One region of the Paenibacillus sp. RC334 genome, then DNA from elsewhere that is predicted to be linked to it. Evidence: riboswitches for the same ligand, from Rfam matches in the RefSeq annotation. Region 1 holds a riboswitch; the other holds the start of a gene.
What was found. A riboswitch is a leader RNA that binds a small molecule or an ion and turns the genes downstream of it on or off. The one in region 1 is predicted to bind thiamine pyrophosphate.
Positions count from the first base shown of each region.

Region 2: it holds a riboswitch for thiamine pyrophosphate, as region 1 does, so the genes downstream of both, thiC (phosphomethylpyrimidine synthase ThiC) here and thiM (hydroxyethylthiazole kinase) in region 1, are expected to answer to the same signal.

Region 1 covers NZ_CP125370.1:2,774,258-2,778,450, forward strand. Annotated here, with positions in the region: gene QMK20_RS12770 (right-handed parallel beta-helix repeat-containing protein) at 1-1,040, opposite strand, end outside; TPP riboswitch at 1,134-1,243, shown strand; gene thiM (hydroxyethylthiazole kinase) at 1,307-2,113, shown strand; gene QMK20_RS12780 (fibronectin type III domain-containing protein) at 2,408-4,193, shown strand, end outside.
Region 2 covers NZ_CP125370.1:753,538-757,730, reverse strand. Annotated here, with positions in the region: gene QMK20_RS03680 (hypothetical protein) at 147-299, shown strand; gene thiC (phosphomethylpyrimidine synthase ThiC) at 415-2,202, opposite strand; TPP riboswitch at 2,386-2,498, opposite strand; gene QMK20_RS03670 (IclR family transcriptional regulator) at 2,606-3,349, opposite strand; gene QMK20_RS03665 (alpha/beta hydrolase) at 3,649-4,193, shown strand, end outside.

The DNA.
Region 1 (4,193 bases):
ATGATTTCATTTAAATGAATGCTGGATTGTTGAACATCCGTTTCCAGATAAATACCGTTCGAATCACTCGTCCAATCACGAATTTTACCACGCCCTTTCCATGCTCCAAAATTAGAAATGTTATTACTGGAAATATTGATTTTAGAACATCGCAAAACCTGGATGCCCGAGAAATCAGGATGATCAATCGTGTTGAACATCACGTTAATACCGCCAGAGAGCTGATCCAGTTCAATGCCAAAAAAGCGAGTGTCCAAGATAATATTATAAACAATCTCTAATCCATGGTATCGACTGCTTAATGAAATAGGGTGCTCTAAATTGCGGGAAACACGAATACCTGAATTGATCGAACGAAGGATGATGTTCCTTTCAATGCGATTGTTATAAGCGGGCAATGAGTAAGAGATACCGGAGAGAGGAGAATCCTTAATGAGATTGCCCAATACTTCGGAATCACGGCACATATAAAAAGAGATCGAGGAGCCAAATACATTGTTATAGCGCACTTTACCATTTTTCTGAAGAGAAAAGGATATGCCATCCCCTATAAAATCAGAATATACGGTGTTATTTTCAAACACATTTTCATTATCGAGATGATTTTCTTCTACTGCTGCAATCGTTTCTGCGCCTGCTGCCACCTTTGGACCAGCAAAGTATACGGCAAAAATACTTGCAGTACCTAAAATTTTATTTCCTTCAATGCGGGTACGGTTAGAGGATGCAATAACAAGAGCTGCTTGAGCAGAGTGAGTTAATGAATCTAGGGTTAAACGGGTAATTGAAACATCATTGGCGTTAATTGTAATTAAGTCCTTTGAAGGATCGGTTTGACGGAGTATCGTATGTTCAACGGATTCACCCTGTATTTTTGTAGCATGATTTTGAATCAGCACAGTAGAAGAAACATTGTAAATACCGTTTTTCACAAAAATATTTGTTTCATTGGATGCTAAGGCTTCAATTAGAGAAAGGTAGTCACCCGATCCATCAGCGGCTACAACAGCAGACGGGGAGGAGGCGATAGATTTGTCCAAAAAGTAAACCTCCAAACGTTTTCTACATATTGCGATCCATGTCTTTATGGCAATTACCTGTTGATTTTTGTACGACGAACCCGTAACATTAGAAAAAAATATAACGGGAGCCTGTGGAAGCAAGCTGAGAGTACGACTAAGCCGTCGTAGACCGTGTGAACCTGTTGGATAATGCCAGCGTAGGGATATAAGTGTATACATATGTATAAGCCAACAGCCTTTCACAGGTTCCTGAAGAAAGAAGGTTGTTTTTTGTGTTAGATAATATGGCTTTGTTGCTACAAAATATGCGGGATACGAATCCGCTCATTCACAATATAACCAATGTGGTCGTCACCAATTTCACGGCGAACGGACTGCTCGCGCTCGGCGCTTCACCAGTTATGGCATACGCCAAAGAGGAAGTCGCAGATATGGCCCGAATTGCAGGGGCGCTTGTACTTAACATCGGTACGTTAAATGAAGAACTCGTAGAGTCTATGATTGTGGCTGGTTTATCGGCTAATGAACATGGGGTACCCGTGCTGTTAGATCCCGTGGGTGCGGGAGCGACTCCATTCCGCACAGCCTCCGCCCTCCGTATTCTGGATCGGGTCAAGGTGGATATTGTTCGTGGTAACGCTGCTGAAGTTGCACAAATCATTGGCGAAGACATGCAGATTAAAGGTGTCGATGCTGGAGAAACAGGTGATTTGAATATTTCACAACTTGCAGTCAAAGCAGCCCATCAACTGAATACCATTGTTGCAATCACCGGCAAAGAAGACGTCATTACCGACGGCCGTATAGGGTGGATCATTGAAAATGGCCATAGCCTGCTTACCAAAGTTACCGGGGCTGGTTGCCTATTAACTTCGGTACTGGGCGCTTTCACTGCTGTCGAAAACGACAGGCTTACTGCTGGTATGGCAGCGCTTGCTGTATATGGTGTTGCTGCTGAAATGGCAGCGGAACGAAAAGGCACGGAAGGACCAGGAAGCTTTCAGATCGAGCTGCTTAATATGCTGTTCGCTATAACGCCGGACGATGTACGCCAGTACGGTAGGGTGCGCCCGCTAGATCGGATATTCTGAAATCAAGCATAAATCATACGATTATCTTTGGTATCCGCGCTGGGCGCGGTTTTTTATGTATGCAAGTCCTTGTTCTTCTATTGGGGCAAGAGCTTGTACTGATAGTCTGGGAACGGAAGTACAACTCAATGGAGTCGATCAGTCTAAACATTTCCTATAAATATTCCGATAACTATTAAATGGGCACCTACTGCTCATGCCAAATATTGCCAATTATGTATTGCAGCAGTGGATTTTTGTAAGCTTGCTTACTGGTTAGACAAATACATATTGTTATCAAGGAGAGCATAGATCATGAATAAGAAGCGCTTGCGCCAATGGATGGCTCCGTTCGCAACGGCTACACTGATTTTAAATACGGGATATGGTATCTGGGGAGGGACGGATGCGGTGGCGAGCCAATCCGCTGCTCTGAGTATTGCACCAGCAGAGGTGAGCAATCTGACAGCGGTTCCGTTAGATACAACAAGGGTGAATTTGTCTTGGACCAACCCGTCGGACATCAATTTTGACCATGTAAAGGTGATCGGTGTCAGCACCGACGTGTATGTAGATAACATCCTAAGTAACTCTTATACGCTGAGCGGCTTACAGCCGAATACGACATATACCTTCCGAGTGAAGACGGTGGGTAAGAGTGGTAATGAATCTCAAGGTACTACAGTACAGACTAAAACAGCTTCCGTTGATGCTCCTGTAGATAAGACACCACCAGGAGAGGTAAGCGGGCTGACAGCGACGAATGTGGGTTACAACGCTTTTACTGTGAATTATATATTGCCGAAGGATGCTGACCTGAACCAAGCCATTATCTATTTAAATGACAAAGAGGTGCAGCGAACTACAGGGACGTCCTATACGTTCAGTGGATTGATTGCTTCGACAAACTATAAGGTAACAGTTAAGACAGTGGACAAATCCGGCAACATATCTGGAGGGGTCAATATTCCGGTTACGACAACAGCGCTCACCGTCGATACAGTGCCAGAAGTAACAGGAGCTTCAGTGACATCAGTTAATAACTATAGCGTTACTGTTTCCTGGACGAGGCCCAGCGGAATTAGTACGGTCAGTCTGTATAAGGACGGACAACTGGTAACCGATTCAACAGGAACATCCTATACATTCAACAATCTGTCGGCAAGCCAGACATACACGTTTATGATCAGGTCCAAGCGAAGCACAGGTGCATTGTCCTCCGGTGTGAGGCTGACTGCCACAACGAACAGCACGTCCTCCAATTCGTCGGAAGTATCCAATCTTGAAGTAGATAGCAAGAGTGATACCTGGATCAAAATTACTTACGATATGCCGAGTCAGGCCGAAAAAGTGAAAATATATGTTGATGGTGATTATAGGGGCACTACATCCTCTGAATCCTACAAAATTACGGATTTACGTGAAGGACGCTGGTATGAGATTAAGGTCACAAGCGTAAATAGCAGTGGAAGGGAATCTAGCGGTGTAAAGATCTCAGAACGTGCAGATAGTTATAGCTATTCCTCGTCTTCATCTAGTTCATCCAACTATGAGAAAGCAAGAGATTTGATGCGAATTGCGGAAAACAGTTTGAACGCCTCCGACTGGCGGTCTGCCAGAGACGCAATCAGTGATCTGCCGAGCGGGACACGTAAAAGCGACCTTCTGGATCGGCTGGAAGCTATTCGCAATAGAGCGATTGGTACCAGTAGCTCATCGACCGGGACAAGCTCAGCTACATCGACTTCTGGCACAGCGTCTTCATACTCTAACAATGCGTTTTCCTCATATTCAACTTCATTCACCCTGACACCAGGATCTACATCAGCTTATGTCGATGGGCGTACTACGACGATGGCTCAGGCACCACGAGTGATAAATGGGGTAACGATGGTCCCGCTGCGCTTTATCGGTGAACGTGTGGGCTACCAAGTGAACTATGATAAAGCGACCAAAAAGATTATCATGAATCGCCTTACCGATGGCAAACAAGTGGTGCTTCAAGTCAAGAATTCGACCCTTGCAGTGTACGAGTTAAACAATTCTCGGAATTACTCGACGAACATCACAGCTCCGGTTATTATTAACGGGCACACGCTGG
Region 2 (4,193 bases), 2.0 Mb from region 1:
TTTGAAAAAATGCGTTTATAATGATTGAAACATTACCAAGCAGTCTACCCGGTATTACGACATCAAGTACATACGAATAGTCCTATACAGACGTCCTAAGCAACTCAATCTGAATTTGACAAAATGGAATTGGAGGAACTACCTGCATGAATACAATGAATTTAACTGTACACACCTTGATGCCTTTCCATCAACAATACCAACGTGCCAACGCGGTGAGTATGCAGAAGAAAGAAGACAGCTCGGAGAAGAAGCTCAGCTTTCAGGACATTTTGAATGAGAAAATGGGTAAAAAATAAAGCCGCCCTTTATCCGGTTGCATGATCTCGCTTTACATAAGCTAAAAAGCCGTGGCCCCTACAATCTGTAGAGAACCACGGCTTTTGTTATTCATGCGTTCATAAGTTTAAGGATTTACTGCCCGTCATCCCGATACTGCTCTGCCTTCTCACGCATCCCGGCGGCTACCGCTTCTTCGGTGTTCAGCCCCTTATCCGCCGCATAGGCGCGAATGTCCTGCGTGATACGCATACTGCAAAACTTGGGACCGCACATCGAGCAAAAGTGTGCTTCCTTGGCTCCCTCTGCTGGCAGCGTCTCATCATGGTAGGACAGAGCCCGCTCAGGGTCGAGCGAAAGATTGAACTGATCGCGCCAGCGGAATTCAAAGCGTGCCTTGGACAAAGCATCGTCCCGCTGCTGCGCCCGTGGATGGCCTTTTGCCAGATCGGCAGCATGTGCCGCAATTTTGTAGGTAATGACACCCTCGCGGACATCATCCTTGTTCGGCAGGCCCAAATGCTCCTTCGGCGTAACATAGCATAGCATGGACGTCCCGAACCAACCGATCATTGCCGCCCCGATAGCCGAGGTAATATGATCATATCCGGGTGCAATATCCGTCGTGAGCGGTCCCAGTGTATAAAAGGGAGCTTCCTTGCAAATTTCCATTTGCAGTTCCACATTCTCCTTGATTTTGTGCATCGGGACATGTCCCGGTCCTTCAATCATGACCTGAACGTCGTGCCTCCAGGCAATTTGCGTTAACTCACCCAACGTATCCAGCTCAGCAAACTGTGCCTCATCATTCGCATCATAGATACTACCCGGACGCAGACCATCCCCGAGGGAAAAGGCCACATCGTAGGCTTTCATGATTTCGCATATTTCCTCAAAATGCGTGTACAAAAAGTTCTCCTGATGGTGCGCAAGGCACCATGCCGCCATAATCGACCCTCCACGGGACACAATTCCTGTCATTCTACTTGCCGTCATCGGAATATACCGCAGCAGCACGCCCGCATGAATGGTGAAATAGTCCACGCCCTGCTCCGCCTGCTCAATCAGCGTGTCACGATACAGCTCCCACGTTAGCGCCTCGGCTTCGCCGTTCACCTTTTCAAGCGCCTGATACAGTGGTACAGTCCCAATCGGCACAGGGGAGTTACGGATGATCCATTCACGTGTCGTATGGATGTTACGGCCTGTGGACAGGTCCATGACCGTATCCGAGCCCCAGCGTACAGCCCAGGTCATTTTCTCCACTTCCTCCTCGATGGAGGACGTAACCGCAGAATTACCAATGTTCGCATTAATCTTCACGTGAAAATGACGCCCAATCACCATCGGCTCACTTTCCGGATGGTTGATATTTGAAGGCAAAATGGCTCGTCCAGCCGCCAACTCCTGTCGAACAAACTCAGGTTCCACCCCTTCGCGGATGGATGAAAATTCCATTTCGGGCGTAATGATCCCTTGCCGCGCATAATGCATTTGCGTTACACTACGCCCTTGCCGCGCACGGAGCGGACGGTTGGTAACGCCGGGAAATTCAGCCGTCTCCCGTTTGGAGCCGGGCTTCAACCCGTTATCCTCTGGCTTGACGGCACGCCCCTCGTAAGCCTCCACATCGCCCCGTTCCAGTGCCCAAGCCCGCCGTAATTGAGGCAAGCCCTGACGGATATCGACCTGATAGGCTTCGTCGGTCATGGGACCGCTCGTATCGTACACACGTAACGGCTCATGATGCTCCGTGCCCTGTGGCGTATGTGTGGGATGCAGGGCGATTTCACGCTCCGGTACGGCAATGTCCGGCCGCGAGCCTTGAATATATACCTTGCGGCTCCCCGGAAAGGGCTTCACCCCTCCTGTCTGTTCATCCACTGCGTTCCCTGCTGTTCCTTCTGTTTCTGTCGGTTTCATTGTCCATTCCTCCCGTTTCGATGAAATGACACACCGATCCGGAACCATCCCCAGGCTGGCTGATCTATGCAAAAAAGCCGGTTCCCCAGGGAACCGGCTAATCTAACGAAACAGCTATGCAGACGGCTACGCACGCGGAATCATACTCCGATGCATTGCCATAGACAGCGGCTACGTATACATTTCAATGGCCGATTACTTCCCTACGCTGGTATGATCCAGATCAGGTGCAAAGGGTCCGGAATCTAGTGCGATTCCATCTCAGCCCGGCATTACAGGCTCCCCCAGTAACTGTGATAATTCTATTCGCATGAGGCGGCTATAACTGACAACCCGCCATCCCCATCAGATTACTTCAAATTTACGGCTTTGGCAACCCTTCTCTGGTCCCTTTTTCCAAAGATTATGGAAGCATAAGCCCCATTTCCTTTGCCGCCTCGATCAAAATCGGTGCAAAATCATGCAACGTCTCGGGCGCTAGTCGGCTGACCGGACCGGATACAGACAAGGCCGCAGCGACCTGTCCCTTCCGATTCACGATAGGCGCAGCCACAGCAGCAGCGCCCGGCTCCCGCTCCTCATAGCTGGTCGCATAGCCCTTCTCACGAATATCCTGCAATTGAGCCTTATAGACCTCCGGGTCTACCGAGGGCGGCCATTCATCCCCGCTTAGCAGGGCTTCCAGCTCCTGCGGCGGCATAAAGGCCGCCAGCACCTTGCTGGAGGCTCCTACAGCCAGCGGCATGCTTGCACCCACTGGCGCAACGCGGCGGATCGCCTGATTGCTCTGCACGGCCTGAATGCGGATACGCATACTGCCATCGCGCAGGTATAGGCTGACCGTTTCGCCCAGACGGTCACGCAATCCTTCCATCGCTGGCTGTAATAGGATCGCCGGCTCGTCGCTTTGCGACAGATGGGTGGATAGCTCCCATATCCGGATGCCGAGCCGGTATTTTTCCGTTGCGGGATTCCGAACGACAAAGCCCCGATCCTCCAGCGTGGTCAGCAGCCGATGAACGGTACTTTTATGTAAACCAATTTTGGAAGCAATCTCTGTTAGACCCAGATCGGAATCTCCAGTAAAACACATCAGTATATCAAGCGCACGCTCCACGGCGCGAACCGTTAATTTACGGTCTTCCATTGTGAACCGCTCCTCTTTGTTCCATATTCGTTTCACACCATGAAACATGGTTACATAAATTATATAGAATAGTCGCGGCTACTGTAAACCAATGTTTTTGTGACAGCCATATTACAGAACGAGAACAAACATCGACAAATCTTTGCATCATTTTTACTTTTCCGGTTCAGCCGTTGACTTTGGATAACACGCATCATACGATAATAGGTATCTATACGGACATAAACTATCATTTTCAAGTGGAATTGTACCTAGAATTCTATGAAACGGAGTTCATTTTTATATAAGGAGGCTCTTACATGATTTCGACATCCCAGCGCAGCTCTCAGCTACAGCATGCTGTCCATGAGCCGTCCACCCCACTGATCAACCCCCGGCTGCTGCGAATCAAGCATGTCGTTATTGCCTTGCTGCTGTCGGTCGTATTTTTTCTATTGTTTTGCTTTATTACCCTGCACGCCTATATCGCATGGGTACTGACGAATCCAACCGTCGCGCCACTGTACTCGAACCCGATGCAGGCCAAAGGAATGCCCTACGAGGATGTCAGCTTCCCCGCCAAGGACGGCAGCCGGATGGTGCAGGGCTGGTATATCCCGGCGGATCAATCGAAGAAAACGATTATTTTCAGCCACGGTTATGGGGCCAACCGCGAAGAAAGCTGGATTCCGATGTATGATCTGGCGCATTATGCCCACCGTTTGAATTTTAACGTTGTCATGTTCGATTACGGATTCGCATCACAAAATAGCAAAGCCGTCGCAACCGGAGGCAAAGCGGAATCCCAGCAGCTTCTCGGGGCGATCCAGCTTGCGAAGCAACGCGGTTCCTCGGAGATTATCGT